3 regions of the Bacillus inaquosorum genome follow, and region 3 is predicted to be linked to each of the others. Evidence: riboswitches for the same ligand, from Rfam matches in the RefSeq annotation. Region 3 holds a riboswitch; each other region holds the start of a gene.
What was found. A riboswitch is a leader RNA that binds a small molecule or an ion and turns the genes downstream of it on or off. The one in region 3 is predicted to bind S-adenosylmethionine.

Region 1 (10,596 bases), 1.6 Mb from region 3:
CAGCATCTTTTCAGCCTTCATATTTTCATTCTGTTTTACACGTGGCGATCAGCGGCATCTTATTACTGATTGGGCTGGCCTGCGGGTTTGGCATCGGGAAGATGGTAAACGTGCGGATTCATCCAGAAACCGGAAAGGTTACTTCACGCGGCTCACTTGGAAGTGTTATCCTCATTCTAATGATACTTTCTTTGCGTATGGCTGCGAGAATATGGCTGCCAGAGAGCAACGAGATTTTTATTGCCATTATTCATTCTATGTTCTTCATTCCCCTCGGCACTATCACAGCCCGCAATATCATGCTTTACAAAGCATACAGACGGCTGACCGCAGGCAAAGTATCGATTCAATAACTGAAAGAAGGACCAGCATGAACCGACAATCTTCGGCTCGGCACTACAAGAAATTTGTGCCGAGCCTTATTCTCATATTGAATTGCATACAATGTTTATCTCATCCATCCGAAGCTGATCCCATTTTGTTAGCGTTTGTGTTTGCGGTGTACTTAGCATTCATTTGGATCATTCCCTATGTAACATCCGCTGCTGTTAATTTCAGCATATTCGTCGGTCTTTGGCTCCTGACCGTTTTTCTTTGGGCTGTTTCCGGCCAAGAGCAGGGAGCCGCCTTTTTCTTAATCGTATTTTTATTGGTTTATACGGCTATAAAGCTTCCTGCACGCCTGTCCTTGATCTTTACAATATGCCTAATTGGAGGCAACGTTTTCTTTCTGTACACTGTTTTTGACAGCAGCTGGGACGATATCATCAGTAACATCTCGATCATGATCGGACTGTACGTATTCTTCTCCTCCATGCGTTTCAGACGGGAAGCCAGAAAAGAGGCTGAACGGAATCATGCTGAATTAGCGAAAATGCACTTGCAGCTGGAGCAGGCGCATGAAGAACTCCAGAAAGCGCACGCAGAGCTGCAGGAGGCTTCTGTTCTTTCTTTAAGGTACGCGGTCCTTGAGGAGCGCACAAGAATAGCCCGCGACATTCATGACAGCATCGGCCATGAGCTGACTTCTGTGATTGTTCAGCTTCAATCTCTTCCCTATATCCTAAAAAGCAGCAAGGAGGATTCAGAAAAAGTCATTCAAAATGTACTGAGTGTCGCCAGAGAATGCCTTCAAGAAGTACGGTCTGTCGTTCACCAAATGGGACGAAGTGAATCCATGGTTGGCCTTACCGCTTTGCGGGGGCTTATCCATCAAGTGGAGGAACGGAGCGGCTTGCACGTTTCTTTAGACACTGCCGGCCTGTCAGAAGAGTCTTGGCCTCAAAACGTAAGCGAAACGATCTACCGCATCTTGCAGGAAGCGCTGACCAATATCATTCGCCATGCTCACGCTTCCCATGCGGCTGCCATCATCTCAAATGACGAGACACATCTTTATCTCACAATCACCGACGACGGACAATTCACCGGCAATCTTACTTATGGATTTGGCCTGACAGGAATGAAAGAGCGCGCTGAAAAAGCAGGCGGTTCCCTGTCCCTCAGCACTGTGCAGCCGAGCGGCCTGCAAATTGAGCTGGCATTGCCGCTCATGACAACGAATAAGGAGCAAAAAGATGAACAAAGATAAAATACGCGTCGCACTTGCCGATGATCAGCCGCTAGTGCGCGAAGGATTCCGCTATGTCATCAACGCACAGCCGGATATGACGGTTTCCGGTGAGGCCGGCGACGGTCACGGCATCATTGCACTGGCAAAGCAAACAAAACCCGACGTCATCCTCATGGATGTCCAAATGCCGCATTGCTCAGGCATCGAAGCGGCAAAAGACATTATGTCTACACTCCCATATACAAAGATTGTCATTTTAACCACCTTCGACACGGAAGAATATGTATTTGAAGGCATCCGTGCGGGTGCAGTCGGCTATTTGCTGAAAGATACGCTTCCTGAAGAATTGATAGACGCCATTCGCGCCGCGGCCAGAGGCGAAGCGATTTTCCGTACGGCCACAGCTGCTAAAATTATCAGTGAGACATTTCGCTCGAAGCAACAGACTCAAGCCGAAGAACTGGCAGAGCCGTTTACCAAAAGAGAACTCGAGGTTCTTCAGCAAATGGCCTATGGGTTGAGAAATGAAGAGATTGCTGAAAAGCTTTTCGTCAGCGAAAGCACGGTAAAAACCCACGTGCACCGCATCCTGCAAAAATGTAACGCCCAAGACCGGACACAGGCAGTCGTTTTTGCCATTCGAAACGGTATTGTGCAATAGAAATCTCTCATCCCGCCATGATAAAATAAGACAAAGGAGATGATTGGAAATGAAAGAAGAAATCATTGAACGGTTTACTACATACGTAAAGGTCGACACACAGTCCGATGAATCCGTCGACACCTGCCCTTCCACACCCGGCCAATTGACGTTAGGAAACATGCTTGTCGATGAATTGAAGTCAATCGGCATGCAGGATGCAGCCATTGATGAGAACGGCTATGTCATGGCGACTCTTCCCTCCAATACTGAAAAAGACGTGCCGACAATCGGCTTTCTCGCCCACGTCGACACCGCCACCGACTTTACCGGCAAAAACGTGAATCCCCAAATCGTAGAAAGCTACGATGGAAAAGACATCGTTCTCAATGAACAGCTGCAGGTCATCCTGTCGCCTGATCAATTCCCTGAGCTGTCCGGCTATAAGGGCCACACACTCATCACCACAGACGGCACAACCCTTCTCGGCGCAGACAATAAAGCCGGCATTGCCGAAATCATGACAGCCATGGATTACCTCATCAAACACCCTGAAATCAAGCACGGCACAATCAGAGTCGCCTTTACGCCTGATGAAGAAATCGGGAGAGGCCCGCACAAATTTGATGTGAAACGATTCAATGCGTCCTTTGCCTACACAGTTGACGGCGGTCCGCTCGGCGAGCTTGAATACGAAAGCTTCAATGCCGCTGCCGCAAAAATCACGATCAAAGGCAACAACGTACATCCCGGCACGGCAAAAGGGAAAATGATCAACTCTGCAAAAATCGCAATGAAGCTGAACAGCCTGCTGCCGGCAGACGAAGCGCCTGAATATACAGAAGGCTACGAAGGCTTCTACCACCTGCTGTCGATTCAAGGAGATGTAGAGGAAACAAAACTCCACTACATTATCAGAGACTTTGACAAAGAAAACTTCCAAAGCAGAAAAGAAACAATGAAGCGAGTCGTTGAAGAACTTCAAAACGAATACGGGCAAGACCGGATTCAGCTTGATATGAACGATCAATACTACAACATGAGAGAGAAAATCGAACCTGTCATCGAAATCGTCAACATTGCCGAGCAAGCGATGAAAAACCTCGGTATCGAACCGAAGATTTCTCCAATCCGCGGCGGCACGGACGGATCCCAGCTGTCCTACATGGGACTCCCGACGCCAAACATCTTTACCGGCGGGGAAAACTTCCACGGAAAGTTCGAATACATCTCAGCTGATAACATGGTCAAAGCCGTAAACGTCATCGTTGAGATTGCAAAGCTGTTTGAAGAACAGGCGTAATGCCAAAAGCCAGTCCAAAAAAGGGCTGGTTTTTTTGTGTAAAAACGAAACATTTTGAATACGTCCTCCGTAAAACAAGTATCAACACATGAGGAGGAAAAACAATGACAAAACATGCAATTGCTGCAAAAAAGAGCCTATTTAAAAAATGGATCACGATCCGGCCTCTTAAAATGCAAAAGAAATCGAGCCCGTTTCAAAAGATCAGAAAAATGTTCAAACGCTTCTTCTGATAAGACATCCAAATCCCCAAAACCACAATCTGCATTCCCCCGTACCGCCCAAATGCTCCGTAATTTGGGTTTTTTGTGTTTGATTCCGAAAAATAGGGTATAAACCTAACAAGCAAGAAAACAGCACCCAAAAACAGGTAATTGGAATTATGTAAATTTAGGTTAAAAGTTATATAAAGGAATTTATTTTATCGTCGATAGTAACTATAGAACCAATCACTAACATGAACAATCACCAATTTACAAGACTATTTTCAGGTTATCAGGTTAGACTGTTTTTGAGGGGCAGTTATTTATTTTTAACCAATTTGGAATTTTTTGAATACTTTTTGACATTTTATCCGTACAATAGAGAATACCAAAACTTTTTTTGGGAGGAATGTAAAATGATCCTTTTTATTATCATCGCATTATGCGGCTATCTTCTTTTTTCTTTCAGCAAGGACAATCGCCGCAAACCGCAAAAGACAAGCCCTCTTCCAGCAGCCGCACCTCATCACAACAACCTAATCGACCTTGACGCGATCCGCCAAAAACGCCGGATGCATCTTTCCTAATACTATATTTCAAAAGAAAGGCTGCTGAACGATGCAGCCTTTTTTTAATTTAGAAACATTAATTACTCGTAAAAAACGGCCAGCGCGTTTCTGGTTACTAGATTTGGAACTTGAAACCTTTTTGCCCCCCTGTCCGTAATCTCTTACAAGGCAAATCAAAAGGAGACTTCAGCAATGATCGAATTATTTATGAAACAAAAGATGTTCTCGTTTAAAGATGCATTTCACATTTATGACCGGGATGAACAAGAGACATTCAAGGTCGAGGGGCGGTTCTTTTCGTTAGGGGACTCGCTGCAAATGACAGATTCATCCGGAAAAACACTCGTTTCCATAGAACAAAAAGTAATGTCTTTATTGCCGCGATATGTGATTTCAATTGGCGGGGAAACAGTTTGTGAGGTGACGAAGAAACTAACATTTTTCAAACCAAAATTTGAAATTTCTAAGCTCAACTGGGAAATTGACGGTGACTTGTGGAAGGATGAATTCCAGCTGACGGACGGAAAGAATGTCCGGATGTCGGTGAGCAAGAAGTGGCTGAGCTGGGGTGATTCCTATCATTTGCAGATTGCAAACGAAGAAGATGTGCTGATTTGCACGGCCATCGCTATCGTACTGGATATGGTATTATATGACGATGAAGATGAAAGTATTTTCTAAAAAGTGTTGACAATTGATCCAAAAGTAATAATATTAAGATAATTGAAATTTGAATATGAAGATATACCTTATCAAGAGAGGTGGAGGGACTGGCCCTATGATACCCGGCAACCGCTGTTTCAAACAGAATGGTGCTAAATCCTTTAGAACATTGCGTTCTTGCAGATGAGGCGGAGATTTGATCGTTCAAGCTCTTCCTTACACAAAGGAAGAGCTTTTTTATGCTCAACACATTTCAGAAAAGAGGCGAATGACATGGCTCAACAAACAAATGCCGCAGGACAAAAAACAGTACAACAACACAAAGCTCCTTTCCGCGCCGATCATGTCGGCAGTTTACTGCGCTGCGCTCCGCTCCGGTGAAAGAAGCCCGGCAGAAAAAAGCGGCCGGCGAGATCACGGCGGAACAGCTTCGTGATATTGAAAATCAAGAAATCACCCGCATTGTGGAAAAACAAAAAGAAATCGGTCTCGATGTGGTAACAGACGGAGAATTCCGCCGTTCTTGGTGGCATTACGATTTCCTGGAAGGGCTTGACGGAGTGGAACCGTTCATCCCGGCTGAAGGGATTCAGTTCCATAACGCGAAAACAAAAGCACGCAGCATCAAAGTGACGGGAAAACTTGATTTTACGAGCCACCCAGCGCTTGCCGATTATCAATTTTTACATGAGATTGCCGGCGACGCGACACCAAAGCTGACGATTCCGAGCCCGAATATGCTGTTTTTCGGTGAAAAGGCGGATAAAGGGATTTATGACGACCAAGAGGAATACTTTCATGATCTGGCCCAAGCGTACAAAAAAGCAATTAAAGCCTTTTATGACGCTGGATGCCGCTATCTTCAGCTTGATGATACGTCATGGTCTCTTTTCTTTGAGGAAAAAGGCAGAGAGGTTGTCCGGGCGCTCGGCGGCGATCCAGAAACATTGCCTGACTTGTTTGCCAAAACGATTAACGATGCAGTGGCAGACCGCCCTGATGATTTAGCAATCACGATGCACATTTGCCGCGGCAACTTCCGTTCAACTTGGGCGGCATCTGGAGGCTACGACGCTGTAGCGGAAACGATTTTGGACGGCTTAAACCTGGACGGGCTGTTCTTGGAATACGATGATGACCGCTCTGGGAATTTTGATCCGCTCCGTTTCGTGAAACGCAAGGATCTGCAAATTGTGCTTGGCTTGATCACATCGAAATACGGCGAGCTCGAAAATCCTGATGATGTGAAACGCCGAATCAATGAAGCTGCGCGTTTTGTCAGCCTGGATCAGCTGTGCCTCAGCCCTCAGTGCGGTTTTGCCTCTACAGAAGAAGGCAATCTTTTGACAGAGGAGCAGCAATGGGCAAAGCTGCGCCATGTCGTCGACATCGCCAACGATGTGTGGGGATAATCTATCATTGACAGAAACAGAAAATGTGTGAATAATAGATACTATCAGAAAATTTCATAAAAAGGTTTTCCTTATCAAGAGAGGTGGAGGGACTGGCCCTGCGATACCCGGCAACCGCTGTTTAACAGAATGGTGCTAAATCCTTTAGAGCAATGATTGCTCTTGAAGATAAGGTTGAGATTGTCACGCAAGCTCTTCCTTATCCAAAGGAAGAGCTTTTTTATATTCGAATGGAAAGAAGGAATGGACAACATGTCACAACAAACAACACCCGCAGAACAAAAATCACTTCAAAGAAAAAAACCGCCGTTTCGCGCGGATCAAGTCGGAAGCCTGCTGAGATCAGAGCCCGTCAAAAAAGCGCGGCTGCAAAAAGCGGCCGGCGAGATTACGGCTGAGCAGCTTCGCCAGATCGAAAACGATGAAATCATCCGCATTGTGGAAAAACAAAAGGAAACCGGACTGAACGTCGTGACAGACGGTGAATTCCGCAGAGCGTGGTGGCATTTTGATTTCCTGGAAAACCTGGATGGCGTTGAGCCGTTTACTCCTGAGCAGGGCATTCAATTCCATAACGTACAGACAAAAGCACGCGGCATTAAAGTCACAGGCGATATCGACTTTTCAACTCACCCAATGCTTGAAGATTACTCATTTCTCCATAGCATTGCCGGTGACGCGACGCCAAAAATGACGATCCCGAGCCCGAATATGCTGTTTTTCCGTGGGAAACTTGAAAAGGATGCGTACAAAAAAGACTATCACCTTTTCCAGCACGATGTATCCAAAGCATATAAAAAAGCGATTCAAGCGTTTTATGACAGAGGCTGCCGCTACCTCCAGCTTGATGATACGGCATGGGCTGTTTTCTTATCTGAAAAAGGCTTAAAACAAATCGAGGCGTTCGGAACAACGCCTGACGAGCTTCGCCAGCTGTTTGCGAAATCGATTAACGACGCGATTGCAGACCGTCCTGATGATCTGACGGTAACCATGCATATTTGCCGCGGCAACTTCCAGTCCACTTGGACAGCGGAAGGCGGCTATGACGCAGCAGCCGAAACCATTTTTGACGGCTTGAACCTGGACGGTCTATTCCTGGAGTATGATGATTCACGCTCAGGCGGATTTGAACCGCTCCGTTATGTAAAGCGCTCTGATCTTCAGCTTGTCCTCGGCTTAGTGACATCTAAATTCGGTGAGCTTGAACATCCGGACGACGTGAAACGCCGTATCGAAGAAGCGTCCCGTTATGTGAGCTTAGACCAGCTTTGTCTCAGCCCTCAATGCGGATTCGCTTCAACTGAGGAAGGCAACAAGCTGACTGAAGAACAGCAATGGGCGAAGCTCCGCCATGTGGTTGAGATCGCTAACGATGTTTGGAAATAAGCCAAAAAACACACTTGATTCCCTAACGGAGCAAGTGTGTTTTTTTATGTCATTGAGCGGTGTAGCCCCCATCAAGGACGACAGCCTGCCCGGTGACGCCCTTCGCTTTCCCGCTTGCCAAAAACACCGCATAATCCGCGATTTCCTTGACGGAAAGCAGTCGTTTTTGCGGGACAAGCGGAAAAATGACCTGTTCAAGTACGGAGTCGTAAGGGACATTTCTCGTTTTCGAAAGATCGCTCAGCTGATTGCGGACAAGCTGAGTATCGACATAACCCGGACAGAGCGCGTTGACTGTAATGCCGTGGGGCGCGCCTTCCAGCGCCCCGACCTTTGTCAGCCCAATGACGCCGTGCTTGGCGCTATTATAAGCGGATTTCCCCGCAAAGCCGACTAAGCCATTAACAGACGCGATATTAATGATTCTGCCAAACTGCTGTTTTTTCATGATCGGAAACACATGCTTCATCGCGATGAAGGGCGCCGTCAGCATGACCTTGATCAGCTGCTCAAAGGTTTCTGTGGGAAACTCTTCAATCGGGGCGACGTGCTGAATACCGGCATTGTTCACCAAAATATCCAAGCGGCCGTATCGTTTCTGGATGGTGTTCACCGTATCAGCGACTTGCGCTTCCTTTGTCACATCACACGGAACGGCTTCTGCGTCAAAGCCTTCTTCGGCAAGCTTGGAGGCGGCCTTTTCACACGCTTCCTGATGGAGATCCGAAACGATGACGCTGGCGCCTTCACGGGCGAATTCCCTTGCGATTTCGAATCCGATTCCGCCGGCTGCCCCTGTCACCAATGCGACTTGTTTGTTCATGTCAAACACCTTCCCGTTAAGAATTTTGTTTGAGCACAGACTGGCTTACAGCGAAATTAGCTTCTGTTTTTTCATAAACCTCTTCAATTGTGACGCCTTCCTGAAGCTCAGTCAGTGTCATGCGGCCGTTATCAAAATCAAACACAGCCAAATCCGTAATCAGCCTGTGCACGACTTTCTGGCCTGTCAGCGGAAGGGTGCAAGCTTGTTTCACCTTTGACTCGCCATGTTTATTGACATGCTCCATGATGACAACGATCCGTTTCGCCCCGTTGACGAGATCCATGGCGCCGCCCATCCCTTTGACCATTTTCCCGGGGATCATCCAATTGGCCAAATCGCCCTGCTCAGAAACCTCCATGCCGCCAAGGATAGCCAAATCGATATGCCCGCCTCTTATCATTGCGAATGACTCAGCGCTGTCAAAATAGGAAGCGCCCGTCACTTCAGTGATCGTTTCCTTTCCTGCATTGATCAAATCCGCGTCTTCCGTTCCTTCCACAGGATAGGGGCCGATCCCGAGCAAGCCGTTTTCTGACTGAAGCATGACGTGAACGCCATCGGGTATCTCATTTGCGACAAGCGTCGGCATTCCAATCCCAAGATTGACGTTCATGCCATCCTTAATTTCTTGTACCGCCCGTTTGACCATTCGTTTTCTCGCTTCCTTCATTTCGCCTCACCCTTTCCCGCCGCTTGCCGAACTGTTCGTTTTTCAATCCGTTTTTCATGGCTTGCGCCAAGCACCACATGCTGTACGTAAATTCCCGGCGTGTGGATGTGATCTGGATCGAGCTCTCCCGCTTCCACGATTTCTTCCACCTCGGCAATCGTAATCTTGCCTGCCATGGCGGCAACGGGATTGAAATTTCTCGCCGTTTTTCGAAAAACCAAATTCCCCATAGTATCCGCTTTCCACGCTTTGACGATTGCCACATCGCCGGTAATGCCTCGCTCCAGCACATACGTCCGGCCGCCGAATGTTTTATGTTCTTTTCCCTCGGCTATTGAGGTGCCGACGCCTGTCGCCGTATAAAATCCCGGTATGCCCGCGCCGCCTGCACGAATTCTCTCAGCGAGCGTTCCTTGGGGAACAAGCTCGACCTCAAGCTCTCCGCTTAAAAACTGCCACTCAAAAATTTTATTTTCGCCGACATAGGATGCGATCATTTTCTTGATTTGCCTATTAGCCAAAAGCAAACCAAGCCCCCAGTCATCCACTCCGCAATTGTTGCTGACAACGGTTAAATCCTTTGCTCCCTTGTCTCTTATCGCCAAAATGAGCTGTTCAGGAATGCCGCACAGCCCGAATCCTCCTGCGATCAGCGTATCACCATCATGAATCAGTTCCGCAGCTTCCTTACTAGATGACAGCACTTTTCCCATATTGATGCCCCTTTCGTTTTCTCCTACACTAGACCCGTCAGGCTGTAAATCGCGATCACAGCAAATACGGCAGCCGTTTTGATGAGCGTGATCGCAAAAATATCCCGATACGATTGCCGGTGAGTCAGTCCCGTCACGGCCAGAAGCGTGATGACAGCACCATTATGCGGCAGCGTATCCATACCGCCTGATGCCATCGAAATGACCCGATGCATCACTTCCGGCGGAATGTTGTAAGCCTGAATCGCCTGCAAATATTGATCCGACATCGCGCTTAACGCAATGCCCATACCTCCTGAAGCCGACCCGGTGATTCCCGCCAGCGCTGTTGTCGTGACAGCCCCGTTTACAAGCGGGTCGGTAAAGGTGTGCGAAATTCCGCTACTCAGCTTGTGAAACCCCGGCAGTGCGGCGATAACGCCGCCGAAACCATACTCGGCACCCGTATTCATAGATGCCAGCAAGGCGCCGCCGATCCCTTCATTCAGCCCCTCCTTCATTTGGGCAAACACTCTTCTCCAATCAAATAAAATCGTTGTGATGATGCCGATCACCAGAGCGAGCTCCACCGACCAAATGGCAGCTGCTGAAGAAATATCAAGCTTTCCGAACTCCTTTAATCCGATCGACGAAAA
Region 2 (10,596 bases), 160 kb from region 3:
AGATCTTGTCAATGCTTTTTTGGGTAAACAGGTTCAGTTTCCCAATTCGATAAGCGGCTTCCTTGAGTCTTTCTTCACTTGTCAGCAGTCCGACTCTGACGTAACCCTCACCATATGCACCAAAGCCGTTTCCAGCTGCAACCGCCACATTCGCTTTTTCCAGCAAAAGGTCTGAGAACTGCTCGGAAGTATACCCTTCAGGCACAGGCAGCCATGCAAAAAATGAACCTGCCGGAGCTGTCACATCCCAGCCGATTTCCCGGCATGCCGTGATCCAAGCGTTTCGCCTGCTTTCATATCGGGCATTTTGCTCCGCCACACATGCCTGATCAGCTAACAGTGCCGCCGCTGCAGCTTCCTGAGTCGCTCTGAAAAGACTGACAAACATATGGTCTTGATAAAGATTAATCGCTTCAATGACCGAAGCGTTACCGACGGCAAAGCCGACCCGCCACCCTGCCATATTATACGTTTTTGACAGCGTGTAAATTTCAATCCCGATATCCTTCGCACCCTCAGTCTGCAAAAAGCTTAAAGGCTTGCAGCCGTCAAACCCTACAGCGCCGTAAGCAAAATCGTGAACAACACAGATCCCGTTTTCTTTCGCAAAACTCACGGTTTCTTCAAAAAATTCAGAGGTAGCAACAGCTCCGGTCGGATTATTCGGATAATTTAAATACATCAATTTCGCCTGATCCCTCACTTCAGCGGCGATGCTGCTGTAATCAGGAAGAAACGCCCTGTCCTTTACGAGCGGCATCATTTCCATCTTCGCTTTCGCGAGTGTGACACCTGACCAATAATCAGGATAGCCCGGGTCCGGAACTAAAATCGTATCACCAGGATTCAGCAAGCATTGCGGGAGCTCGACCAGACCGGCTTTCCCGCCGAATAATACAGCGACTTCAGTTTCAGGATCAAGATCAATGCCGTATTCTCTTTTATAAAATGCTGCCGCTGCCGACTTCAGACTGTATGAGCCGCGAAAAGACGAATATTTATGATTTTCCGGATCAGTAACGGCTCGTTTCATTTCCTCAACGATATGTTCCGGAGTCGGCTGATCCGGATTTCCCTGTCCGAGGTTAATGACGTCGTGTCCTTCTGCGAGCTTTCGGTTCACTTTCTGCACCAGAGAAGCGAAGAATTGTTTAGGCAATTCCTTCAATACATGAGACTGTTCAAATTTCATCTATTCTCACCTTCTAAAAAATTCTTGAAATAATAGTCCATCATCATATATGGTTAAATGAAAAAAGTAAAGAAAAATTTGGGGTGTTAAAAAGATGAAATGGACGATATCTTGTCTTCAATTTGATATTTCATACGGTAAACCTTCGGAAAATATAAAAAAGGCTGAATTTTTAATCGAAAAAGAAAGTAAACATGCTGATGTTCTTGTTCTTCCTGAATTATGGACGACCGGATATGACCTGTCCAACCTTGATGAGCTCGCTGATGAAGACGGGCGTTCTGCTCAGAACTGGCTGAAGAAAACGGCAAAGAAACATGGCGTTCATATTGTCGCCGGATCGGTCGCTGTCAGAAAGGATTCTGATGTTTATAATACAATGTACATCGCGGATAAGGAAGGACAAATCATTAAAGAGTACAGAAAAGTCCATCTTTTTCAGCTGATGGATGAGCATGTGTATTTATCAGCCGGTTCCGAAGACGGCTACTTTGAGCTAGATGGCGTCAAAAGCTCAGGACTGATCTGTTACGATATCCGTTTTCCGGAGTGGATCAGAAAACATACGACGAAAGGAGCCAACGTGCTGTTTATTTCTGCGGAATGGCCCCTTCCCCGCCTTGATCATTGGAAAAGCCTGCTTATTGCGCGGGCCATTGAGAATCAATGCTTTGTCGCTGCCTGCAATTGTACCGGTTCAAATCCAGATAATGAATTTGCCGGGCATAGCCTGATTATTGATCCATGGGGGCGTATACTTGCTGAAGGCGGCCTGGAAGAAGGCATAGTACGAGCGGAAATCGACCTTCAGGAAAGCGTTGAAGTGCGGGAGAGCATTCCTGTTTTCGATGATATCAGAAAAGATTTATATTAAAAAATATATTGACAACTTAACAAAACACCTGTTACTATGTTCATCAACTGATAAATTAGAATTGTTTAACAAGTGAATATATTCTCTTATCGAGAGTTGGGCGAGGGATTTGGCCTTTTGACCCCAACAGCAACCGACCGTAATTCCATTGTGAAATGGGGCGCATCTTTTTCGCGCCGAGACGCTCGTCTCTTAAGGCACGGTGCTAATTCCTTCAGATCTGATCTGAGAGATAAGAGAGGCGGACATAGATGTTAAGCCTCCTTCTCTCTGAGAAGGAGGCTTTTTTACGGCCATTCAGCTGCAAACATATCAAAGAGATTACATAATTGGAGGTTATGACAATGGCAGTCACAAAAACACCTTTATACGAAACGTTAAATGAAAGCTCCGCTGTGGCACTTGCGGTGAAGCTTGGCTTATTTCCAAGCAAAAGCACGCTGACATGCCAGGAGATCGGCGACGGCAATTTAAATTACGTTTTTCATATTTATGATCAAGAACATGACAGAGCATTGATCATTAAACAGGCAGTTCCTTATGCAAAAGTGGTCGGAGAAAGCTGGCCGCTGACAATCGATCGCGCAAGAATTGAAAGCAGTGCTCTCATACGCCAGGGCGAGCATGTCCCCCATCTGGTTCCAAGAGTGTTTTATTCTGATACAGAAATGGCGGTTACCGTCATGGAGGATCTTTCTCACCTGAAAATCGCAAGAAAAGGACTCATTGAGGGGGAACATTATCCGCACCTGTCACAGCACATCGGTGAATTTTTAGGAAAAACACTTTTCTACTCATCAGACTACGCGCTTGAACCCAAGGTGAAAAAACAGCTTGTTAAACAATTTACAAATCCGGAGCTGTGCGACATAACGGAAAGACTTGTCTTTACAGATCCTTTCTTTGACCATGACACAAATGACTTTGAAGAAGAGCTTCGGCCTTTTGTCGAGAAGCTTTGGAATAATGACAACGTCAAAATCGAAGCCGCTAAGCTGAAAAAGTCGTTTTTAACATCTGCAGAAACATTGATTCATGGTGATTTGCATACAGGAAGCATTTTCGCCAGCGAACATGAAACAAAGGTGATTGATCCTGAATTTGCTTTTTACGGACCGATCGGCTTTGATGTAGGCCAATTTATTGCCAACTTATTCTTGAACGCACTCGGTCGTGACGGGGCTGACAGAGAGCCGTTATATGAACATGTTAAGCAGGTCTGGGAAACGTTTAAAGAGACGTTTAGTGTAGCCTGGGAGAAGGACAGTCTGGATGTTTACGCCAAAATCGACGGTTACCTTACTGATACGCTCAGTCATATTTTTGAAGAGGCGATCGGGTTTGCGGGCTGCGAGCTGATACGCCGCGCGATCGGACTTGCGCATGTGGCTGATCTGGATACGATCGTGCCGTTTGATAAACGAATCGGCAGAAAACGGCTGGCGCTCGAAACCGGCACAGCTTTTATCGAAAAACGTTCGGAATTCAAAACGATAACGGATGTTATTGAATTATTTAAGTTACTTGTAAAGGAATGATCCATTCATGACCCATTCATTTGCTGTTCCGCGTTCTGTTGAATGGAAAGAAACAGCCATTACCATTTTAAATCAGCAAAAGCTTCCTGATGTGACGGAATATCTGGAGCTGACAACGAAAGAGGATGTATTTGACGCCATTGTCACACTCAAAGTAAGAGGCGCTCCGGCCATCGGCATTACAGCTGCCTTCGGCCTTGCGCTTGCTGCAAAAGACATCGAAACAGATGATGTCACGGAATTCCGCCGCAGACTGGATGACATCAAACAGTATTTAAACAGCTCACGGCCTACCGCCATTAATTTATCATGGGCGCTTGAGAGACTGAGTCATTCGATCGAAAACGCCATTTCCGTAAATGAAGCAAAAACAAACCTTGTCCATGAAGCGATTCAGATTCAGGTCGAAGATGAGGAAACGTGCCGAATGATCGGCCAAAACGCCCTGCAGCTTTTCAAAAAAGGCGACCGGATTATGACGATCTGCAATGCCGGTTCTATCGCGACAAGCCGTTATGGAACGGCACTCGCTCCATTTTACTTAGCCAAACAAAAGGATTTGGGATTGCATATTTATGCTTGTGAAACAAGACCTGTCCTTCAAGGTTCACGCCTCACTGCGTGGGAGCTGATGCAGGGAGGCATTGATGTCACTCTAATCACAGACAGCATGGCCGCCCATACGATGAAGGAAAAACAAATTTCCGCTGTCATCGTCGGAGCTGATCGAATTGCAAAGAACGGTGATACGGCAAATAAAATCGGAACATACGGTCTCGCGATTTTAGCAAACGCCTTTGATATTCCGTTTTTTGTCGCCGCACCATTATCTACATTTGATACGAAAGTGAAAAGCGGCGCTGATATCCCGATAGAGGAACGGGATCCCGAGGAAGTAAGGCAGATTTCCGGAGTCCGGACTGCACCAACCGACGTGCCTGTCTTTAATCCCGCTTTTGACATTACGCCCCATGATCTCATTTCAGGAATCATCACAGAAAAAGGGATTATGACCGGTTCGTATGAAGAAGAAATTGAACAGCTGTTCAGAGGCGAAAAGGTTCACTAAAAAACCGCTGCACTTTGCTCATTTTGGGCCGAGTCAGCGGTTTTTTTGTTTGTTTTTATTGATATTGATGATTTCATCTTTTTGAGCGCTTGATAAGATATGCAGTTTCACAAACAGTTTGGCAAAAACGGCAATTTTCTCAGAGCGGCTCGGCTTCAATTGCTTTGTCCTCCTTTTTCATCAGACCAACTTTTTTAACTTAATAAAATGATATGTCGGCCGTGAAAAAAGGGAACGTGCCATATGTTTTATTTTTCTTTGTAGGAGATTTGCTCGATGTTCAGCAAAAATGCTTTGATATCAGTTTTGCTCCCAGCGTACCCTGTTAACGCACTGTTTTTGCCGATCACTCTGTGGCATGGGACAAAAATCGGCAGGTCGTTTCGTTTATTAGCCTGTCCGACTGCGCGCACCGCTTTCGGACTGCCGACCGCAGCGGCGATGTCAGCATAGCTTCGGGATTCTCCGTATGGTATCATCGCCAGCGCTTCCCACACTTTTTGCTGAAAAGGAGTGCCCTTTTGGCTGAGCGGCAGTGAGAATCTCTTTCTTTCGCCGGCGAAATATTCATGAAGCTGTTTTTTGGCCTCTGCCAGATAAGGTGTTTCCATGTGCTCTGTATTCTGAACGCTTTCTTTCCAATCCATCCAATCTTCCTGACTGAGAAATAGACGGGTGATATGTCCATCCTCCTCAGCAATTATAAGTTCCCCGAGCGGCGTTTCCGCTGTCGTATAGTAGTTCATTCATCAATCCTTCTTTCTTCAGCATTCTGTCTGACGGGAAGCGTAAGATGGAAAACAGTGCCCTTCCCTTCTTCACTTTCTACCATGATTTCGCCTTGATGCTCTTCAATAATTTTATAGCTTACCATAAGCCCAAGTCCAGTTCCCCGTTCCTTTGTCGTATAAAACGGTTCACCAAGGCGCTTTAATTTATCTTCTGTCATTCCGATTCCCTCGTCTTTTAAGGAGATGAGAACATGATCTTGATCCAATGTCCTTATCGTCACAAAAATGTTTCCGCCGTCAGGCATCACTTCGATGGCATTTTTTAATATATTGATAAATACTTGTTTCAGCTGATTCGGTTCACAGTAGATCGGTGGGATGTCGCCAATTAGATCAAGATGCATTTGCACGTTGCTGAGATTGGCTTGAGCGTTGAGAAGGTCTATGGTGTCTCTCATAATTTGGGTAACATGTTTTTCTTCATACATAATGGCCTGGGGCTTGGCTAAAATCAAGAATTCGGTGATGATGGATTCGATGCGCTTTAGTTCTGAGGTGATCACGTTGAAGTAAAGGGCGTAGTCTCCCTCCACACTTCCTTTCAGAAGCTGAATGAAGCCTTTAAGAGCTGTCATCGGATTTCTGATTTCATGAGCGATGCCTGCAGCGAGTTCGCCGACAACATGAAGGGTATCTGACTTGCGCAGGCGTTCCTCCAGTTCTTTTCGCTCTGTTACGTCTTTAAAGATAGCCAGGTTCATATTTTGAATAATATTTCGTTTAAATGAGAATTCCAGTTTTCTGTTGTCATTGCTGCTCAACAAAAACGGAATTTCGTTGTCCATTTCATCAAAATTAATCTGCCTCGCCGGCGAAGCAAGGTTTTCTATTTCATATGAAGAAATAATATCTAATAGGCTGTGCTGTTTAATCTCTTCATGTGACAGGCCTAAAATGTTGCTTGCTAACGGGTTGGCGTCGATGATTCGGTATTGATTGTCGAACAATACATTGCCGTCCATTGAGCCGTTGAACACTTTTCTGAATTTCAGCTCGCTTTCCCGAAGCTCCTTTTCCATCCGCTTTCTGTCGCTGACATTTCTTAAAATCGTCAAGTGCTGGTTTTCAAGTATTGTCCGCTTTGAAGTAAATTCGAGTTCTTTGAACTGCCCGTTCCCCATTTGAAACAGCAGCTCTTCTCTGATCTCTCCGTATTTTGCGTATTTCCTCTTTGTTATGCTGTATTTCTGCTGCGAGTCAACGAGAAAATCACACAGCCTTCTCTTCAACAGCAAATTCATCGGCAGCTCAAAGATTTTACAGGCTGACTGATTCGCCTTCACAATTCTTCCGTCATTCGACCAGATGATAATGGCGTCCATCGCATTTTCAAATATTTCTCTGAAGCGCTCCTCACTTTTAAAGAGCTGCAGCTCCATAGACCGCTTCTCTGTGATATCCCTCATAATGGACATGTAAAAACCGCTGATGATGTTTGAAGTAATCGTGAATTCAAATAGCTTTTGGACTCCTGAACGAAGCTTGACGGGCAGCTCACCCTTCGCTTTTCCCTTGCGGTTGAGCGCCTTCCATATATTATCAAAGTCTTTTCGTGAGCCGCTGTCTATGAACTCATACAACGATAAATGAGACAGCTCATTTTGATTGATTTCAAAGCTTTTACAGAAGGACAAATTGGCATCAATAAAACCGCCATCTTTATCAAAAAGGACGATTCCGTCAACAGCTCTGTCAAACAAGTCCTTAAAAAGCTGTTCATTCATAGAGAATTCCCGCTCCAGAATCTTCTTTGAAGATATGTCTCTCATGACAACAAAAAAGAAATCCTCGCCTATCCCTCTTTTGGCCAGAAACTCTATGTATTTTGTCGCCCCGCCATCAAGCCTGATCGGAACCTCCTTCCACAGGAAACCTTTCTTAAAAAACTTCTTTACGGCAAGATTCAGCTCATCCTTTGGGATTGAAAACAAAAAATCCAAAACGGAACGCTTTTTCAAATCTTCCGAATCAACTTGAAGCATCCTCTCCGTCGCTTCATTCGCCTGAACGATCCGCATTTCATTATCACATATAAAAATAGCATCGAGCGTATTGTTGACAATCACTTGATGCTGATTCAATTCCTTTTTCAGCTGGACATTTTCTTCTTTGAGACGCTTCAGTTCTTCCTGCAGCTCTGAATTTGTCTGGACACCAAGAGTTTCCATACGTGTACACTCCTTCTTCAAAACCTATCCCTCAATATTTCTACAAAATGCGGGAACTTCCTTCATTTGCCCTATAAATTTCAGAAAATTTCAGCGCGGTTACATAACGAAGACATTTTCTACGATCCTTACCGTCACTTTACATCGTCCTAACAATCAGCGGTTTTTTAGATTCCTTTTTCATCTTTTATTTTAAAATATATACCAACAGGGAATAATCTCTTAGTGACTGATTAAAGAGAAGGTGATGCTATGAGTAAATCGCGGGACAGTTATTTTGATAATGCAAAATTCTTATTGATATTCCTTGTTGTATTCGGTCATATTCTTCGATCTTTTATTAATGATAACAACTTTATGCTCTACCTCTACAAGTTCATTTACACATTCCACATGCCTGCCTTTATTCTCGTATCCGGATATTTCGCGAAAGGTTTTAAACGCGCGGGATATGTGAAAAAGCTGGCGGTCAAGCTGATTATTCCGTATTTGATTTTCCAAATCATTTATTCCGTCTTTTATTACATTATGCAAGACGAAAGCATGGCAAATGTGAACCCGATTGATCCGCAATGGTCGTTATGGTTTCTCGTCAGCTTATTCTTTTGGAATCTGCTGCTTTATCCTTTTTCAAAGCTTTCTAAGCTGTGGGCGCTGTTTGTCAGCTGCGGAATTGCCGTGCTGATCGGCTATCTTGACTTTGTCAGCAGCACGCTGAGCTTGTCGCGGACATTTGTATTCTTACCGATGTTCCTTGTCGGGTTTTATTTAAATAAACATCATTTTGATTTACTGAGATCAAAACGAGGCAAACAAATTGCGACCGGGGTGCTTGCCGCCGTATTCGTCATCTGCTGGGGCATTGATTTTGACTATTCTTTTCTGTTCGGCTCTAAACCGTATTCTTCATTTGGAGACGTTACCCTGGCTAGCGGCCTGATCAGGATCGGCTGGTATGTACTCGCCTTCGCATCTACTTTCAGCTTTTTAGCGCTCGTTCCGCAAAAACGCTATTTCTTTACAAAATGGGGCACGCGGACATTTTACGTCTATCTGCTCCATGGGTTTATTATTAAAACGCTGCGGCAGGTCGGTCTTGAGGATCAGCTTACTGACTATCAGAACTTAGTCATTCTATTACTTTTAACCGCTGCCCTTACGTCCGTTCTCTCCAGCAATTTTGTTAAGACAGTTGCTCAGCCCTTTATTGAGCTGAGAATGACCAGCTTATTGCAATTCGTCAGGGGAAGCAGCAAAAATGCTTATTTAAAATAGAAAAGCACCTCTTAAGCGGAACATCGCCTAAGAGGTCTTTTTTTATTTTTGTTTTTTCTCTTTTTTCTTTTTAGGCTTTGTGACTTCTAGCGTTTCGATGATTTTTCCGGCATTGTAATCCCCAAATTCACTTGAGAATTCTTCCTCCAGCACCTTCTTATTCATAGGCTTTTTATGATTTTGCATATCTTTGCTATGACGGTTTTTCTTCAAAATCACATGCCTCCTTGCTGACCCTGTTTGGAATTGCGGTTTGCACCCCTAAAATTCGGGTCGTCATGATACTGTGTCTTATATGAATTTGGGTCCATGCTCTCTGTAGGTGTATTGTTATTTTTAATGGCTTCATTCACTTCGGCTTTGCGCTTCATACGAATCCTCCTCGCCAGTTTTCAGACATTTTATTTCATTAAAGATGCAAGATCCTTAAGCTGCACCTGTTGATGTTAGGTTCTCCAACTGAAACGGCGTCACACATCTTTTTTTTGGCAATCAAAAAACACCGCAAAATGCGGTGTTTTTTCTATCCGATAATCACTCTTTCCTTCGGATAATGATAATTCGCTTCGATTTCCTTTCTTCCGATCAGGTACAGGAAGGTCAGGATGCCGATTCGCCCGATAAACATCACAATCATAATGACGCATTTTCCAACGTTGCTCAAATCAGCAGTAATGCCAAGCGACAGTCCGGTTGTGCCGAATGCCGAACACACTTCAAACAACAGCTCCGGCAGAGAATGCTTTTCTGTGATGGTCAGGATAAGTGTCGCGCCAAAAACGAGCAGGATTGCCATCATCGTGACAACAAGCGACTTCATGAGATCAGCAGGGTGGAGCTCCCGCTTGAATACCTTTACCGCTTTATTGCCGCGGGCAAAATGAAACAGCGCAAGAAGGTTCAGAGCGAAAGTCGTTGTCCGTATGCCTCCCCCGACTGAGCTTGGCGACGCTCCGATAAACATCAGCGCGCAAACAAAAAATATTGTAGCATCTGATAATTGGCTGATATCAATGGTTGCCAGCCCCCCGCTTCGGGTTGCCGTTGATTGAAACAGGGACAGAAACAAAATGTCATGCCATGACTTTCCCGCAAACGCGTGGTTTGCTTCCAGGATATAAATGCCGATGGCTCCAAACAAGACGAGTGAGCCGAACGTAATGGTCGTGATTTTCGTAAAAAGTGTAAACGGGTATCTCCGTTGCTTTGAAAACAAGAAATCCTTTACTTCGACAAGCACGGGAAATCCAATTGCTCCAAATACAATTAAAAGCATTGTAATAAACTGCACAAAATAATCGTGGCGGAATGGAATCATGGAACTGCCGGTAATATCAAATCCGCCATTTGTGGTTGCGCTGATACTGGCAAAAAATCCGTGTAAATAAGCTTCCTGATAGGAATCATAGTAGGTTAAGAAATAGGTGCCGAGTATGAGCCCGCCAAAAAATTCAATCCATAAGATCAGAAATAGAACCTGCTTCATGAGATTGACAATCCCTGAAAACTGGGATTGGTTTTGGTCAACCATAATCAATTTACGTTCTTTCAGCCCGATTCGTTTTCCCATGATCAGCCAAATAAACGTTCCGAGCGTCATAATCCCGATTCCGCCAAATTGCAGAACAAATGCCAATATAAAAATACCTATTGTGCTGAATGTGTCAGCTGTATCAACTACCGTCAGCC
Region 3 (10,596 bases):
CGGATCTCAATAGACCCGGATGCTGTTTAGTCCTTAATCATTTGTAAGTGGGGAATGCCGGCATCAAGGAATTCTTTTTCAGAAAGCACACGATACCCATGTTTCTTGTAAAACGGCACAGCCTGTGTTTGTGCGTTTAAAATGAAACCGGAAGCGCCGCCGTCTGCGGCCGCTTTTTCTAGCGCTTTCATAATGATGCCGCCGACACCGGCTGAACGGTGGCTTTTTAATACACAAATCCGCTCTAACTTGCCGTAGCCGTCCTTCATACGCCATCTTCCGGCGCCGACAGGCTTTTCACCGTCATACACGACGATATGCTCCGACTCATTTTCTAGTTCGTCAATTTCTTCTTCAGCAGGCACGTTTTGTTCTTTGACAAAGACTTCTTCTCTTACATAAAATGCATCTTTCATTTGTTCTTCATTTTTTGCAATAACTGCTTCCAAGTCGATTATTCTCCTCCGCCTAGCAAGAAGGTTTCATACACTGTCCATGATCCGTTTTCCAGCTGATAAAGCAAGTGGAAGCGATCAACGATTTCTTCATGTGACACTTCCTGCATTTTTAATTGTCCCAGCACATCCGAATGCTCATCGTCGGAAAGATTTTGCCCGACCGTCACATGCGGAACGAAATTGTATTCCTGTTCACCAGCCAACACGCCGGTGTATAACTTTTCATTGAGTGTTTTTAATTCTTCCGTCGGCTCTGCTTTGATGTAAATGACATTATTAACAGGCGCAAATGAGCTGTATTTTGTCATTTTGAGAACGACCGGATGGGACTCCTTCGCGATGTTTCTTAGATGTGATACAAGCTGATCCGCTTTCTCCTCCGCACATTCAAACGATGCTCTCAATGTCAAATGGGGCGGGATCAGGGAATAGCTCGGGTCATAGCGCTTTCTGTAAGAGTTCGCAAGGTCTTGGAGTTTTTTTGATGGAAATAAAACGATTCCGTATTTCATATTATGTCCCTCCTGGAAATAAAGTATGATAGAGTATCAAAGCATTTTTTTCAGCGCCGGCGTGATGAGCGGCTGCCAGTATGTCCATTTGTGATCTCCGTCAAATGGCTCAAAATAATAATCGGAAAGCTTCTTCTCCAGCAGCTGTTTCAGCTCCTGATTCGGTCCTGTAAAGTCCAGAATGTTTCCGTCTGTTGTGTGGACGTCAGTTTCTTTTGTGCCGATTTGGTGATAAATAGAAAGGTGTTTGATATCGTCTGACTGTTTTACAGCTTCCAATACATGTTTGTCAACATAAGGAGACTGCATGATGATGTTTCCGAACATATTCGGATAATCAAGCGCTGTCATAAGAGATATGGTAGCCCCGAGCGAATCGCCTATCAGCGTGCGTCCGTAGCCGACCTGATAGGTTGGATACTCGTCATCCGCAAACGGAACGAGCTCATGGGCGATAAACCGTTTATACCCCGGAAATTTTGAACCTTCCGGATGATAGGTTTTTCTGCGCTCTTTTACATCCTTATAAGGAACACCGATAATAATGCTCCGGTCTATTTCCCGTTTGGACAGCAATTCCTCGACCTGTCTGCCGATTCTCCCCAGCCTGAAATAATCGTGGCCGTCCTGCGCGATAATGACATGGTATTTATAAAGAGGGGAGTAGTTGGACGGCAGATAAACGAGCAATGTCATTTCTTCGTTAAGCTCTTTTGAAAAGAATTTCTTTTCTTGCACTGTGCCGTTTTTCGGTGCCATAATACATTCCTCCAGGACATCACTAGACTTTCTTGCTGTTTTCCATTATTGTACCATGAATTATTAGAAATTTCTCTCTTTAAACCGTTCGGAACTCGAAGAAAAAAGTGTTGAAATAAACTGCAAATTGCGCTAATATAAAACAATCAGAAAATTGAAATCGATATTTCTTATCGTGAGAGGTGGAGGGACTGGCCCTTAGAAACCTCAGCAACCGGCTTGTTTTGCATATGCAAAACGCCAAGGTGCTAAATCCAGCAAGCGTTTTTTATGCTTGGAAGATAAGAAGAAGCGTTAAACCCCTTCTTCTTATGAAGAAGGGGTTTTTTATTATGAAAAGGGAAGGTGTCAGCTATATGTCACAGCACGTTGAAACGAAATTAGCCCAAATCGGGAACCGAAGCGACGAAGTAACGGGAACAGTGAGTCCTCCTATTTATTTATCAACAGCATACCGCCACAGAGGGATCGGAGAATCAACCGGATTTGATTATGTCCGCACGAAAAATCCGACACGCCAGCTTGTTGAGGACGCGATCGCCAGCTTAGAAAACGGAGCGAGAGGGCTTGCCTTCAGTTCGGGAATGGCAGCCATCCAAACGATTATGGCGCTGTTTAAAAGCGGAGATGAACTGATTGTTTCATCGGACCTATATGGCGGCACGTACCGTCTGTTTGAAAATGAATGGAAAAAATACGGATTGACCTTTCATTATGATGATTTCAGCGATGAGGACTGTTTACGCTCTAAGATTACGTCAAATACAAAAGCAGTGTTTGTGGAAACACCGACAAATCCGCTCATGCAGGAGGCGGACATTGAAAGGATCGCCCGGATTACAAAAGAGCACGGTCTTCTGCTGATCGTTGATAATACATTTTATACACCGGTCTTGCAGCGTCCGCTTGAGCTGGGAGCTGACATTGTGATTCACAGCGCAACCAAGTATTTAGGCGGGCATAACGACTTGCTTGCGGGACTTGTCGTTGTAAAGGATGAGCAGCTTGGTGAGGAAATGTTTCAACACCAAAATGCGATCGGCGCCGTCCTGCCTCCGTTCGATTCGTGGCTTCTGATGAGAGGAATGAAGACGCTGAGCCTCAGAATGCGCCAGCATCAGGCAAACGCGCAGGAGCTTGCGGCCTTTTTAGAAGAGCAGGATGAAATTGCCGATGTACTGTATCCCGGAAAAGGCGGCATGCTGTCCTTCCGTCTTCAAAAAGAAGAGTGGGTCAACCCATTTTTAAAAGCGCTGAAGACCATTTGTTTTGCAGAAAGCCTCGGCGGGGTGGAGAGCTTTATTACATACCCTGCCACACAGACGCACATGGATATTCCTGAAGAGATCCGCATCGCAAACGGGGTCTGCAATCGTTTGCTGCGTTTTTCGGTCGGAATTGAACATGCGGAAGATTTAAAAGAGGACCTAAAACAGGCGTTATGTCAGGTCAAAGAGGGAGCTGTTTCATTTGAGTAATCACAATTGGACGCTGGAAACCCAGCTCGTGCACAATCCATTTAAAACAGACGGCGCAACAGGGGCGGTCAGTGTACCGATTCAGCACGCATCGACCTTTCACCAATCTTCATTTGAAGAGTTTGGCGCATATGATTACAGCCGCTCAGGCACGCCGACCAGAACGGCTCTTGAAGAAACAATTGCCGCACTGGAAGGGGGAACGAGAGGATTTGCTTTCAGTTCAGGCATGGCTGCCATCTCAACAGCATTTTTACTTCTGTCACAGGGCGATCACGTTCTTGTGACAGAAGATGTATACGGCGGAACCTTCCGCATGGTGACAGAGGTGCTGACCCGGTTTGGCATTGAGCATACATTTGTCGACATGACGGATACAAACGAAGTAGCACGGAATATCAAGCCGAACACAAAAGTTATTTATATGGAGACACCGTCAAATCCGACACTTGGGATCACTGATATTAAAGCGGTTGTTCAGCTTGCAAAAGAAAACGGCTGTCTGACCTTTCTGGACAATACATTCATGACACCGGCACTGCAGCGTCCGCTTGATCTCGGCGTGGATATTGTGCTTCACAGTGCAACAAAATTTCTGAGCGGACACAGCGATGTGCTGTCAGGCCTGGCTGCTGTCAAGGATGAAGAGCTTGGGAAGCAGCTGTATAAGCTGCAAAACTCGTTCGGCGCCGTCCTTGGCGTGCAAGATTGCTGGCTCGTGCTGCGCGGATTAAAAACATTGCAGGTCCGTTTAGAAAAAGCGAGCCAAACAGCGCAGCGGCTTGCGGAATTTTTCCAGAAGCATCCGGCGGTGAAACGCGTGTATTATCCGGGACTGTCTGATCATCCGGGTGCTGAAACCCATAAGAGCCAGTCAACGGGAGCGGGCGCCGTGCTATCTTTTGAGCTTGAAAGCAAAGAGGCCGTTAAGAAATTAGTAGAGAATGTATCACTTCCGGTCTTCGCTGTCAGCCTTGGTGCAGTGGAATCGATTTTGTCCTATCCGGCTACGATGTCTCACGCCGCAATGCCTAAGCAAGAACGTGAAAAACGAGGAATCACAGACGGCCTTCTCCGTCTTAGTGTGGGTGTCGAACATGCAGATGATTTAGAACGTGATTTCAAACAAGCGCTGAAAGAAATTGCGCCAGTGGCGGTCCGTTAAAAAAGAAGCCGGCGATAGCCCGGCTTCTTTTGTTATTCATCATCAGGATTCAGAATCGCGAGAACTTGATGATCCTCCCAAACGCCATTGATTTTTACATTTTTTCGGGCAATGCCCTCTTTATGAAATCCAGCTTTTTCCAATACGCGCATGGACCCGAGGTTACGGGGCATCACACCGGCTTCAATGCGATGCAGTTTCAATTCGTGGAACGCATAATCAACAATCAATCTGACCGCCTCTGTCATGAGTCCCTTTCCATTGTGGGATTTGTCTAAAAAATACCCGATGAACGCAGTTTGCAGCGCCCCGCGGATGATTTGAAAGAGCGAAACCGTCCCGATTAATGTATCGTCCGAGACTGTAAAAATGCCAAAATAATATTCTTCATCTTTCTCCAGTCTTTGCTGGTACTCGGTTATTCGTTTTCTTTGCCCCTCAATCGTATAATAATCGTCTGCGCGAATCATGGAAAACTGTTCGAAAAAATCTTGGTTTTCGCTTTGCAGCCGCAGATTTTCTTCCGCATCCTTTACTTCTAAAGGTCTTACATAAATGGTATTTCCTTTTAACATACATTGATCTCTCCGTTCTCATGTCGGCATTCCTCTTACATTATTCTCAGGAAACTGCAAATATCCTTTTTATAAAAAGGAAGAAAACCAATTTCCCATAAAGGTGCCGACATAGTTACCAATTAAGTAGCCAAGCGTACCGACAAGCATGATCGGGGCGACAAGCTCCCGCCATCCCTTGGCAATTGCCATCGCAGCCGCGGTCGTGGGCCCTCCGACAGTAGCGTTAACGGCGAGCAGAATTTCTTCAAGCCGCACGCGGAACAATTTTCCGACGGCTAAGGAAACCGCTAAATTGCTGATCGCAATGATAAAGACAAATAAGAGAATAAGAGGCGCATTGGTGACGATTAAGCGCAGATCTGCGGGAATGCCGATCACCACAAAAAATAAATAAATCAAAAAGGTTCCAAGCTCCTGAGATCCATTGAGCCTTTCAAAAAAACGCGGGAAAAGAAAAATGATAAGAACCGTTAAAGACGTAAGCATCAGGTACTGATCGCCAAGCGTTCCGATCAAAAGAGGATGAGAAAAAATGTTTTTAAAATAGCCGGAAATCTTCACACTAACTGCAACAAGCGCAAAAGCAGCGCCAGCATTAAAAGCGATATCCTTTAAGGAAATGTCCTTCCGTTTCCAATAGCTTTCTGCACTGTTTCTGCTGTTTCCATCGGCTTTCACTTTCTCTTCAAACGGCATGGCATAGTGCCGCTGAAACCATTTAAGTGCAGGAATGCTGATTAATATAAAAAACAAAAGCGCCATCATAAAATTATCAGCCACAACGGTAGCCGACACATATTCCCCCGGTGTCTCAAATTTTGCCGCCATCGCCGCAAAATTTATCCCGCCGCCGATATAAGAGGCGCTGATCATCCCGCCGATTTTATCTAAATAAGGAATATGCTGTTTGAGAAGAAAAAAAGCAAGGGTGCTGCCAAGCACAGTTCCAGCGGAGCTAATCAGAAAAATAAACAGCAAACGCCTGCTTTCCTTAAAAATCTGCCGCACATTGATCTGAAACAGCAAAAGGGGTATCGCCAGCGGCACCACATAAGACCATACGGTATCGTATACAGGCGATTCAACAGGAAGCACTCCTATATTTGTAAACACCATTGCACCTGCCAGCGCGATAATAGCGCCAGACACAGCGGACGCCCACTTAAAGCGCTGCTCCAGCCCGATGCTCACTGCCGTCCACACCGCAATAAACCCCCATAATACCCAAACATCATCAGAAGAAATCAAAGAATGCAAAACCCCATCACCCCTATTATTAGAAAATTAAGACATATTATAATGGCCGAGGAACAGAACAGCAAGTCCGAAAAAAAGTTTTTCTAAAAAAGCAGTTGACGAATAGGAGGGAAGGTTATATAATAGAACTTGTCAGAAAGACAACAACATACCCAGCAACACATACATATCATGATTCCGTAGCTCAGCTGGGAGAGCGCTACCTTGACAGGGTAGAGGTCGCTGGTTCGAGCCCAGTCGGAATCATAGCTTAAACCCTTGCGCAGCAAGGGTTTTTTACTTTGTTTTAATAAAGTCGGTTTATCAAATTGGCAAGTTGTTGGCAAACTGTTGGCGAACTTGATTTTTTGGGCGAAGTAAAAAGGTCACTTGAAAATTCAAGGGACCTAAAGTAATTAAAAGTTTCAATCACTCTTATTCCTTTGTGGGATTTTGTCCCTCCAAACCGTATCGTTAAGTCCATCATTAACTCCATCGATGAAATCAATTGCTGTCTTAATTTTCGTAGTTGTTTTTATTTTTTGAGAAAATGTTATAATGAAAAGCCATGAAATGATGGAAAGAGGGGGAATTTCGATGCATTACATAACTGCATGCTTAAAAATCATCAGTGATAAAGACCTTAATGAAATAATGAAGGAATTTAAAAAACTTGAGGAAGAAACGAATAAAGAAGAAGGGTGTATTAAATTCCATGCTTATCCGCTTGAACCATCGGAACGCAAAATAATGCTTTGGGAGATTTGGGAAAATGAAGAAGCTGTTAAAACCCATTTCACGAAAAAACACACAATAGACGTTCAAAAACAAGAATTAACGGAAGTAGAATGGTTAATGAAAAGCAATGTGAATGATTGAAAGGCTCTTTAAAAAGAGACATTCAATGACTAAGAATCTGCCATTTGTGATTAAGTGGTAAATTGTTGTCCAACTCTGCCAACAATCATTACTTTCATTCAGAAGTCATCAGATTCAAAAGGCACAACTACCTTGACAGAGAGGTCGCTGGTTTGAGCCCAATCGGAATCATAGCTTAAACCCTTGCGTAGCAAGGGTTTCTTACATTTCTATTTTTAATGGATTATAAAGTTTCAATATTCTTTTCTATATTTGGATAACTTGTTCCAGCCATAATAATGGAGATACTCCGTAACTAAGAATGTCTACTCCTTCAGCAGCTTCATCGATAAAATCATTCTTTTCTTCATCTGCATATTCGCTGTTAATAAATTCTTTTAATGCTACTAAATCAGATTTTTGCTCTTCTTTTGGGATATCTTTAAGTATTCGTCCAGTGCTGATTCTGAAGTTTCTATATCTTGATGAAAAATACCTCCTGGAAATTGAAATGCTGGTTCAGCAACTATAACTACTATCAAAACATTCACTACCGGGAAAGGTTTAAAATTATATTCAACCTATAAATATTTCTGGAATTTTATATCGCCATATTAATAGCAACTCTCTTAATGGATCGGTTTCTATTGAGTTTTCATAAGGTTCCTCATTCAAAAAAGGGTTTTGAACCTTTGTAAAATTTTTTTTATGAACACACTTATACCATTTAACTCAATTTCAAAATCTTGATGTGTTCCTTTTAAAACTTTCTCAATATATTCTATATACTCATTAGCTTGTTCTTCTGTTGCAATATTTCAATGAAATCGGAGAAAAGTGGATTTCTTCTGATAAAACTATGCTTAAATCACCAAATAGACTTTCTTCGAATTTGTATGAATTTTTCATGGGTTGAAATCACCTTCTTAATTTAAGTACATATCTATTTTTATACCCGATGAAGTTATACCCCTGTATTTATTGAAACCGATTTTTTATCGAATGATAATCATTTCAAGGATGCGGTTGTGGAGTTGTAAAATAACCATTGACTAGACAGACACGATTTCCTTTCATTTTTTATAAATTTACATCTCTATTATAATAATGTCCCTATAAATTGGAGGTAAAATAATGAGTCATTCTCAAGAAAAAATTTCACTAATCACAGGAGCAAGCAGTCAAGGGGATATTGGTACGGCTATATGTCGTAAGTTAGCCTCACAGGGTATACATATCTTCTTTACTCACTGGAATTCTGATGCGGCCTGGATAGAGGAATTTCAACAAGAAATTTTACATATGGGTGTCCGTTGTGAGGCAATGAAAATTGATTTATCAGATGCACATGCTGCATTCACAATACTTGAAAAAATTTCAGATAAATTAGGATATCCTTCCATCCTTATTAATAATGCCGCTCATTCCGCAAGTGATAATTATGTATCGTTAGATGCTAAATCACTTGATGATCATTATGCGGTTAATATGAGGTCAAATTTTCTTCTTTGTGTTGAATTTGCCCGTCGTTTTAAGAAATCTAATTTAAAATCAGGAAGAATCATCAATATGACATCAGGGCAGGATTTAGGTCCTTTGCCTGGGGAGTTAGCGTATGCAGCTACTAAAGGAGCAATTTCTGCCTTTACTAGGTCATTATCACAAGAACTTGCACCGTTGGGGATTACTGTTAACGCTGTAAACCCAGGTCCAACAGATTCTACATGGATGACAGATGAAATAAGAAATTTTCTTTCACCTAAATTTCCAATGGGGCGTATTGGCACACCAGATGATGCGGCACGAATGATTGTTTTTCTTGCAAGTGATGAGGCTGAATGGATAACTGGACAAATTATTCATTCAGAGGGTGGATTTATTAGGGGATAAGCTAATGAAACAAAATATCAAATTACAATATGTTGCCAAAACCCGCCAAAAATCATTATTTTATTCAGAAAAGATCAGATTTCATAGGGAGCGAGTTGGTCTCAAAAAAGAGATAAGAGAAAAAATCTCTTATCTCTCATATTTTTAATACCATCCTTGATATTTACCTGTCCATGTACCATCACTATTTTGCCAGGCATCTTTTAAATAGTATTTAACACCAGTAAATACTGTTACATTAGGAAGTTCACCACGTGTATTGGCTGTGAGATAGATCGTTTTGAGCTCAGCCTGAGGAGTTACAGTTTTCTGGCTCGGACCATCTACAGCAGGGCTTGCAGCAAAAGCGGGAGCTGCGGAAACAAGTAAAGCAAGGGACAATGCAGTACCAGTTAAAACTTTTTTCAATTTCATTTAAAACACTCCTTTAGTTTTTTTGTTACATTAAAAGGATTCGCCTTTTGTTAAAAATATCCTTGTAAATAATTGTTAATTATTTGTGAACGATTAGGGGACGGCTCTCAGGGTTTTGTTTCTGATGTGAATTGGATACACGGTTGCCAAGGCATAACACAATTGAATTAAAACATGGCCGGTAATATCAATATCAAAAGCAGCATATTTTTTTATGCTTCTTTTGATACCTCTCTTTAATTTTTTCATGTACTTTTCTATCTCTACACTTATTTTACAGGACATTGTTCTAGATCTCGCTAGTGAGAGCTATCTCTTAGTACTCATCAGAGACTCCACACCAGACATTCTCTATTTAATGCCCTTCACTATTCGAATAGATCTCCAAAATTCGTAAAATCGTTTAACATATAGGATTAATAACATAAAAATCCCTTTTTTCCGGAACCTTCGGTAAAAAACGAAACTTTTAACTCTATAATTTTACGTTATAGTGTAAACGGTTACACCCGTAGTATACTTATACTATGAATTTGCTCAAATGGATACTGACAGGAAGGATAGAAAAACAGATGGAATACATAAATACAAGACAAAAAGAGATTTTGTATCTGTTGTTATCTGAGCCTGATGACTATTTAGTTGTGCAAGATTTCGCAGACAGGGTACAGTGTTCTGAAAAAACGATCAGGAATGATTTGAAAGCGATCGAGGATTATCTTAATGAACATTCTCATGCTCAGCTCATTCGGAAACCGGGATTAGGCGTTTATTTACATATAGAAGATCAGGAAAGGGCCTGGCTAAGCCAACAATTACATACTGAACATTTTCATTCTAGGCAGCGGACCGATGAAGAAAGAATGCTGCAAATTGCTTATGACTTATTAATGAATGTAAAGCCTGTTTCCGCAAAAGAAATAGCTGCTCAGCATTTTGTGAATCGATCCGCCATTAAAAAGGATTTGTGTGCGGTAGAGGAGTGGCTGAAGCGATATGACCTCACGCTGGTTTCGAAGCAGCGGCTTGGTTTAAAGGTTGAAGGGAACGAAAAAAGTAAAAGAAAAGCATTGGCAAGAATATCTGATTTGATAGATAACACGGAGTTTACTAGCCAATTTATTAAAAGTAAGTTCTTAAGTCATGAAGTAGATTTTGTGACGAAAGAAATCAAATCATTACAAAAAAAGCATTCTATCTATTTCACAGATGAAACGTTTGAGAATTTGCTGCTGCATACGTTGTTAA

Region 1: another riboswitch for S-adenosylmethionine. It lies ahead of M1M80_RS20315 (5-methyltetrahydropteroyltriglutamate--homocysteine S-methyltransferase); the one in region 3 lies ahead of metI (cystathionine gamma-synthase/O-acetylhomoserine thiolyase).
Region 2: another riboswitch for S-adenosylmethionine. It lies ahead of mtnK (S-methyl-5-thioribose kinase); the one in region 3 lies ahead of metI (cystathionine gamma-synthase/O-acetylhomoserine thiolyase).

Annotation. Positions count from the first base shown of each region.
Region 1 is NZ_CP096592.1:4,000,262-4,010,857, forward strand. It holds gene M1M80_RS20280 (DUF1453 family protein) at 1-353, shown strand, start outside; gene M1M80_RS20285 (sensor histidine kinase) at 371-1,591, shown strand; gene yxjL (two-component system response regulator YxJL) at 1,578-2,234, shown strand; gene pepT (peptidase T) at 2,284-3,516, shown strand; gene M1M80_RS21585 (hypothetical protein) at 3,621-3,749, shown strand; gene M1M80_RS20300 (hypothetical protein) at 4,028-4,306, shown strand; gene M1M80_RS20305 (LURP-one-related/scramblase family protein) at 4,481-4,969, shown strand; SAM riboswitch class I at 5,035-5,141, shown strand; partial or broken gene M1M80_RS20310 (5-methyltetrahydropteroyltriglutamate--homocysteine S-methyltransferase) at 5,225-6,363, shown strand; SAM riboswitch class I at 6,432-6,538, shown strand; gene M1M80_RS20315 (5-methyltetrahydropteroyltriglutamate--homocysteine S-methyltransferase) at 6,616-7,752, shown strand; gene M1M80_RS20320 (3-hydroxybutyrate dehydrogenase) at 7,802-8,575, opposite strand; gene M1M80_RS20325 (CoA transferase subunit B) at 8,592-9,248, opposite strand; gene M1M80_RS20330 (CoA transferase subunit A) at 9,245-9,961, opposite strand; gene M1M80_RS20335 (GntP family permease) at 9,985-10,596, opposite strand, start outside.
Region 2 is NZ_CP096592.1:1,527,098-1,537,693, reverse strand. It holds gene mtnE (methionine-glutamine aminotransferase) at 1-1,192, opposite strand, end outside; gene M1M80_RS07565 (carbon-nitrogen family hydrolase) at 1,287-2,066, shown strand; SAM riboswitch class I at 2,150-2,305, shown strand; gene mtnK (S-methyl-5-thioribose kinase) at 2,411-3,604, shown strand; gene mtnA (S-methyl-5-thioribose-1-phosphate isomerase) at 3,612-4,673, shown strand; gene M1M80_RS07550 (hypothetical protein) at 4,707-4,832, opposite strand; gene M1M80_RS07545 (methylated-DNA--[protein]-cysteine S-methyltransferase) at 4,922-5,419, opposite strand; gene kinE (sporulation two-component system sensor histidine kinase KinE) at 5,416-7,632, opposite strand; gene M1M80_RS07535 (acyltransferase family protein) at 7,885-8,907, shown strand; gene M1M80_RS07530 (hypothetical protein) at 8,950-9,120, opposite strand; gene M1M80_RS07525 (hypothetical protein) at 9,123-9,278, opposite strand; gene ktrD (Ktr system potassium transporter KtrD) at 9,431-10,596, opposite strand, start outside.
Region 3 is NZ_CP096592.1:1,370,512-1,381,107, forward strand. It holds gene M1M80_RS06640 (GNAT family N-acetyltransferase) at 27-449, opposite strand; gene M1M80_RS06645 (YjcG family protein) at 455-970, opposite strand; gene M1M80_RS06650 (esterase family protein) at 1,007-1,729, opposite strand; SAM riboswitch class I at 1,897-2,017, shown strand; gene metI (cystathionine gamma-synthase/O-acetylhomoserine thiolyase) at 2,086-3,207, shown strand; gene metC (cystathionine beta-lyase) at 3,200-4,372, shown strand; gene M1M80_RS06665 (GNAT family N-acetyltransferase) at 4,405-4,947, opposite strand; gene M1M80_RS06670 (DUF819 family protein) at 5,017-6,207, opposite strand; tRNA gene M1M80_RS06675 (tRNA-Val) at 6,381-6,453, shown strand; gene M1M80_RS06680 (putative quinol monooxygenase) at 6,745-7,065, shown strand; partial or broken gene M1M80_RS06690 (tRNA-Val4) at 7,621-7,953, opposite strand; gene M1M80_RS06695 (SDR family oxidoreductase) at 8,179-8,934, shown strand; gene M1M80_RS06700 (hypothetical protein) at 9,079-9,348, opposite strand; gene manR (mannose transport/utilization transcriptional regulator ManR) at 9,921-10,596, shown strand, end outside.